DNA from 2 places in the Megamonas funiformis genome. Region 1 is predicted to be linked to the other one. Evidence: a T-box and tRNA genes for the amino acid it is inferred to sense, from the RefSeq annotation. Region 1 holds a T-box; the other holds one or more tRNA genes.
What was found. The T-box of region 1 lies ahead of pheS (phenylalanine--tRNA ligase subunit alpha). A T-box ahead of a tRNA ligase gene usually reads a tRNA of that ligase, here a tRNA-Phe.
Positions count from the first base shown of each region.

Region 2: it has a tRNA-Phe gene. The T-box ahead of pheS (phenylalanine--tRNA ligase subunit alpha) is inferred to sense a tRNA for this amino acid. The anticodon was not compared.

Region 1 covers NZ_CP048627.1:334,203-337,622, reverse strand. The annotation lists gene GXM21_RS01580 (L-lactate dehydrogenase) at 1-949, opposite strand, end outside; T-box leader at 1,275-1,473, shown strand; gene pheS (phenylalanine--tRNA ligase subunit alpha) at 1,522-2,547, shown strand; gene pheT (phenylalanine--tRNA ligase subunit beta) at 2,569-3,420, shown strand, end outside.
Region 2 covers NZ_CP048627.1:165,586-169,005, forward strand. The annotation lists gene GXM21_RS00715 (PHP domain-containing protein) at 1-613, opposite strand, end outside; gene GXM21_RS00720 (HAD family hydrolase) at 644-1,450, opposite strand; tRNA gene GXM21_RS00725 (tRNA-Val) at 1,576-1,651, opposite strand; tRNA gene GXM21_RS00730 (tRNA-Phe) at 1,663-1,738, opposite strand; tRNA gene GXM21_RS00735 (tRNA-Asp) at 1,748-1,824, opposite strand; tRNA gene GXM21_RS00740 (tRNA-Val) at 1,829-1,904, opposite strand; tRNA gene GXM21_RS00745 (tRNA-Glu) at 1,910-1,984, opposite strand; tRNA gene GXM21_RS00750 (tRNA-Lys) at 1,992-2,067, opposite strand; gene GXM21_RS00755 (AAA family ATPase) at 2,192-3,420, opposite strand, start outside.

The sequences.
Region 1 (3,420 bases):
TCTCAATAGCTTTCATAGCAAATTTTACACTTTTAGCAGAAGCTATCATTTTACCTACTTCTTCATCAGTCAATTTTGGTGTAAATTTCTTGATAATTCCTGTGTTATTAAGCATACAAGGCAAGCTCAAAGCCACATCATGAATGCCATATTCACCAGTTAAAATAGATGACATTGGTAAAATTGTATATTCATTATATTTTATAGCTTTAATAAAACGACAAGCTACCATAGCAATACCTGTATTTGTACAACCTTTTAAATTAATTACATCATATACGACTTGCATGATTTTTTGTTCAATCATACCTTTATTTAATTTATAATCACGATTAAAAAATTCATCCATATTGCCTAAGCCTAAACTTGCAATGTCCACTGTGCTCCATGCCACAAAACCAGAATTGCCATGTTCACCTAATACATAGCCATGTACAAGTTTTGGGTCTAAATGATAATAATCAGCCAAAATTCTACGTAAACGGAAAGTTTCTAATAAAGTGCCTGTACCAATTATCTTTTCTCTTGGATAATCAAAATTAGCAGATACATAATAAGTAGCTACATCTAAAGGATTAGTTACTACTAAAATAATTGCATCTTTTGTATAACGAACGATTTGCGACATTACACTATCCATGATTTTACAATTTGTCTTAGTTAAAATTAATCTATCAGGTGTTTCTCCTGGTTTTATACTTGGACCAGCTGTGATGATAATCATACTAGCATCTTTGCAATCTTCATAATCGCCTTCATGAATATAGATATTATGACTGCTAATGCAAGCTGTAGCATGACTTGTATCCAAAGACTCACCCATGCATTTTTTCTCGTTAATATCAATTAATACAACTTCTGATGCTAAACCGAAATCTACAATTTTATTCAATACTGCTGTACCAACATTACTAGCACCAATAATAACGATTTTACCTTCATTAAACATAATTCCCGCACCTCTTTTATAATTTATAAATATTCTTATTTTTCTAACGTTTTATCTTTGACTATATTTTATCGCTATTATTTTTCCGTTTCAAAATCCATTCTATTTTTTAGAGATTTTTACAATAATGCTAGTTTTCATATACTTTATTGTATTTTATATCTATAATTTGTTTTTTATAAATGCCATAATTCGCAAAATCGCCTCTAAAATACACAAAAATAACATAAATTAAAATTATTTTTTTATAAAAATCTTCAATATTTGCTCAATCTTGTTTTTAATAAATTTTTATGATATACTTTTCACTGTAAAATTGTAATATAACTAAGCGATGATAAAGAGAGTAAATTAAGATTTCTTTTACAGAAAATATTGTCTAGGCTGAGAACAATAAAAGAAAATTTAATTGAAGTTCACTTTGGAGCTTCTATGGTGAAAATAAGTAGTCATAGCGTCTGGCCGCGTTAATGCTTTTAAGTATCAATTAGGGTGGTACCGCGAAACAAGCTTTCGCCCCTTCATGGGGTGAGAGCTTTTATTTTTTGTTAAAATTTTGTAGGAGTGAAATCATGGAACAAGAACTCAAAAGTTTACAACAAGAAGCGATTAATGATATTAATAGTGCTTCTAATCTCAATGCACTAAATGATGTGCGTGTAAAATATCTTGGTAAAAAAGGCTCTTTGACTAGCATTTTACGTGGTATGGGTAAATTAAGCCCTGAACAACGTCCTGTAGTTGGTCAAATGGTAAATACAACTCGTAAAGAATTAGAAACTGCAATCGCAGCTAAACAAGAAGAATTAAAAGCAGCTGAACTTGCAAATCGTTTAGCTACAGAAAAAATTGATGTTACGCTTCCTGGTCGTCGTCAAAGTTTAGGACATCTTCATCCTTTAACTGTTACCTTAAATAATATAAAAAATATCTTCACTAGCATGGGCTATTCTATCGCTGAAGGTCCTCAAATTGAATCTGATTATTTCAACTTTGAAGCTTTAAATCTTCCAAAAGATCACCCAGCTCGTGATATGCAAGACTCTTTCTATATCACAGAAGATATCTTACTTAGAAGTCAGACTTCTCCTGTACAGGCTCGTACAATGCAAGCTCATGAGCCAAATAGCCCAATTCGCATCATTGCTCCAGGTCATGTATATCGTCGTGATGATTATGATGCTACACATTCCCCAATGTTTACTCAAGTTGAAGGTCTTTGCATTGATAAAAACATCAGCTTTGCTGACCTCAAAGGCACACTTGTTACTTTCTTACAACAAATCTTCGGTGAAGATGTAAAAGTTCGCTTCCGTCCAAGCTTCTTTCCATTCACTGAACCAAGTGCTGAAGTAGATATCTCTTGCGTTATGTGTAAAGGTAAAGGTTGCCGTGTATGTAAAGGCACTGGCTGGCTTGAAATCTTAGGTGCAGGTATGGTTCATCCTTATGTACTTGAAATGAGTGGTTATGACCCTAAACAAGTTAGCGGTTTTGCTTTCGGTATGGGTGTTGAACGTATTGCTATGCTCGCTTATGGCATTGATGATTTACGTTTATTCTATGATAATGATGTACGTTTCTTACGTCAGTTCTAATATTAAGGAGGATTATATTTAATGCAAGTTTCTATTAAATGGCTTAAAGATTATATAGATTTTACTGAAACTCCAGAACAGCTTGCTGATAAACTCACAATGGCTGGTATTCCTGTAGAAAATGTTGTAGACCCTGGCGAAGGTTTAGAAAAAGTTGTAACTGGTCGCATCGAAAAACTTGAACCACATCAAAATTCTGACCACTTACAAATCTGTACTATGAATGTTGGTCTTGCTGAAAATATCATCATTGTAACAGGTGCTCAAAACGTAGCAGAAGGACAAGTTGTTCCTGTAGCTATGGTAGGTGCTCATTTACCAAACGGCATGAAAATCTCCAAAGGTAAACTTCGTGGTGTAGCTTCTAATGGTATGCTTTGCTCCGCTCAAGAATTAAAACTTGACCTTGAAAAATTACCTGAAGAACAAAAAACTGGTATCTTCATTTTACCTAGTGATACTCCTGTAGGTATTCCTGCTAAAGATGTATTAGGTTTAAATGATGTTGTATTAGAATTTGAACTTACAGCTAACCGTGCAGACTGCTTCAGTGTTTTCGGTCTTGTTCGTGAAATTGCTGCTATCACTGGCAACAAACCACATTTCCCTGAAATCAAAGTTAATGAAGATGATAACACTAAATTAAACGATATCTTCTCTGTAGAAATCGCAGACCCTGATTTATGCTCTCGTTTCTCTACACGTATGCTTAAAAATGTAAAAATTGGCCCATCTCCTGAATGGATGCAACAACGTCTTGAAGGTGCTGGCATTCGTTCCATCAATAATGTAGTTGACGTTACAAACTTCGTTATGATTGAACTTGGTCATCCTATGCATGCTTATGATTATGATAAAATCACAGGCAAAAAA
Region 2 (3,420 bases), 170 kb from region 1:
CCATATTAGCTTCTTTAACAGCTTTGGCTACACGGACTAAATAAGGTGTAACATCAAAATCTGGTATATTTTTAAATAAACGAATATTAAATGGATGACCTAAAACATCATAAATTTTACTAGCACAGAGTTTTTCAACTTCTTGTGCATACCAATCATAGATTTCTTCTAAAGTATGATTATTCCATTCATCTTTTATTTCTGAAGAATCATAAGCCCAACCATGAAGAAAATGGATAGAGCCAATGATATAATCAAAATCATATGGTGCTAAAATACTTTTTACTTTTTCTTGGTCTTGGAAATTGCATACTTCAATTCCTGTTTTAACCTTGTAGCCTAATTTTCGCAATTTAGCCATAAAGTTAAAATAATCATCTAAAGTGTATTTGAATTTATTTTTCTTTAACCATTGCTGTTGGAATTTACCTACAAAGCTATCATCTAAAATTAAATCTTGATAATATAAATCTTTGAATTCAGGAAAAGTATGGCTATGTTCAGAGATGCCGATTTCTGTCAATCCATGATTTTTAGCACTATCAAAAAATCCTTTGACCCAATTTTCATCATAAGAGCCATATTCAAAATGCATATGATAATCTAATTTCATAATATTAGCTTCTTTCTATTTGATATTTAATCAATGATTGCTTTCTTGTTGAGCAAGTAATTGACGAATTGTTTTAACTACACCATTTTTATAATTTGGTGGTGCTATATAGCGAGCTACTTTCTTTAATTCAGGAATGGCATTTTCCATAGCATAACTATAATATACAGATTGCATCATTTCATAGTCATTTAAATAATCGCCAAAAGCGACACATTCTTCTGGTTTTATATTTAATTTTTTCTGTAATTTTTGGATAGCTACACCTTTGTTGATGCCTAAAGGAATGATATCCACCCAGATATCACTGCTTAAAACTACTTGCATTTCATCAGCTAAAGGTAAGAATTTTTTATAGACATTATTTAAAGAATCGCGATTAAAACAATCACAAAGAGAAATTTTAATAATTTCATCATCAACTTCAGAAAAATCATGAAGAATTTTATATTGAGTGTAATAAAGATTTAATTCATCATGAAATTCTTTATTTTGAGAGATGATATAGCCACCTTTTTTACCGCTTAATACAATTTCTACTTTTGGCAATTTTGCAGTTTCATCAATAATTTTTTGTACAGCAGTATCTGGTAATGTAGCAGAGAAAATTTCTTTATCATGTTGGCAGACATAAGTTCCATTTTCAGAAATAAAAAGTAAATCATCTTTATATTTAGGAAATTGGGAAACGAGTGCTTGATATTGGCGTCCGCTAGCAGGTGAAAACATAATATTATGTTGTTTTAATAAATCCATAATTTCATCAAAATCATCAGGTAATTTATTAGGTTCAACAAGTAAAGTACCGTCCATATCGGAGATAATCCATTTAATCATATAGCAGACTCCTTTATCAAATTTTGGTAAAAATAATTTTATATAGAAAGTTTATCATAAATACTTAAATTTGGGTATAAAAAAACTACCCTTTAATGAGAGAGGGTAGTGTAGATATTTCATTATGGTGGGCGGTAACAGGATCGAACTGCTGACATCTTGCTTGTAAGGCAAGCGCTCTCCCAGCTGAGCTAACCGCCCAAATAAAAAAATGGTGCCTCAGAGCGGAATCGAACCACTGACACGGGGATTTTCAGTCCCCTGCTCTACCGACTGAGCTACCGAGGCAAATAAAAATGGCGACCCGAAGGGGACTTGAACCCCTGACCTCCGCCGTGACAGGGCGGCATTCTAACCAACTAAACTACCGGGCCGTAGTGGTGGGCGATAACAGGATCGAACTGCTGACATCTTGCTTGTAAGGCAAGCGCTCTCCCAGCTGAGCTAATCGCCCAAATATGGTGACGCGTATGGGATTCGAACCCATGAAGCCGCCGTGAAAGGGCGGTGTCTTAACCACTTGACCAACGCGCCATTGTAATGGTGGCTCACCCGAGATTCGAACTCGGGACACCCTGATTAAAAGTCAGGTGCTCTGCCAACTGAGCTAGTGAACCGTATTGCGTTGTTGTCGCTTGACAACGTAGATTATTATATAGAACTTTGAAACAAATGTCAACACTTTTTTTGAAAAAAATTAAAGTTTTTTTTGCTTTGTAAAAAAAGGGGCTAAAACCCTTGTTAAATAAGGATTTTAGCCGTGCTACCTTTTTCATGATTTTTGGTGATTTGAATTTGTTTATCAATTTTTTCTTTTAATTCATCTACGTGAGAGATGATACCGATTAATTTATTTCCTTGAGATAATTGAGAAAGAACTTTGATTGCTTGAGCAAGTGATTCACTATCTAAAGAGCCAAAACCTTCATCAATAAACATAGTATCTAAATGAATGCCACCGGCAAAAGATTGGATTTCATCAGATAAACCGAGAGCTAAAGATAAGGAAGCTTTGAAGGACTCGCCACCAGATAGAGTTTTTACACTGCGAGTCGTGCCGTTATAGTGATCGATTACATCTAATTCTAAACCAGTTTGCGAGCGAAGTTGTTCACTTGATTTACAACGCACTAATTCATATTGACCTTGTGTCATCATCATTAAACGAGTATTAGCTCGTATTAAAATTCGATCGAAATAGTGCATTTGTACATAAGTTTCAAGCATAATGCGTTCTTTGCCGGCAACTGAACCTGTAGCTGTAGTGTAGAGTGCTTGTATATTGCTATAAAGGGATTGTTTAGTATCTAATAGTTCGATTTTTTTCATTAATTTTTGTTGAATTTGGTGATTAGTAGTAATTCTAGTATGCAGTTTTTGTATTTGAGGCATTAAATTTTCTTTTGCTGATAAATACTCTTGTTGAATTTTTTCTAATTCGTTTAAATCATAATTTTGAGGTGTGAGTTGTGTTTGTAGTGAGGCGATTTTTGCTTTGATTTCTACAAGTGATTGATTTAATCTATCAAATTCAGTTTGAGTAGTAGCGAGATTTTGTTGTAAATAATTTTGTGTTTGTTTATATTTTTGAAGTTGCTTTCTAGCTTCATTTTCATCAGTGAATAAAAGAGCTTTAGTTAAGGTATTGATTTCAGTTGTTAAGATTTCAATATCTGTATTTTCTTTAACGATAGAAGTATTTAATGTTAGAAGTTTTTGCTCTAAATTTTTTTGCAATAATAGATTTTTTTCTAATTGTGCATTTAAGTTTATTTGTTTTTGACTTAATTTATTTAACTGGATTAATTGCTTATCAAGCTGATTTTTTTCGTTTAGAAGTTCAGATTTTTTTATTTCTACATCATGAAAGATAGTTTTTTGCGTGAAGTTACCTAAAATATTTTCTGCTTGTGCTTTTATTTCTGTAAAAAGATTATGCAATTTACCATTTAATTCGCTAGCTAATTGGG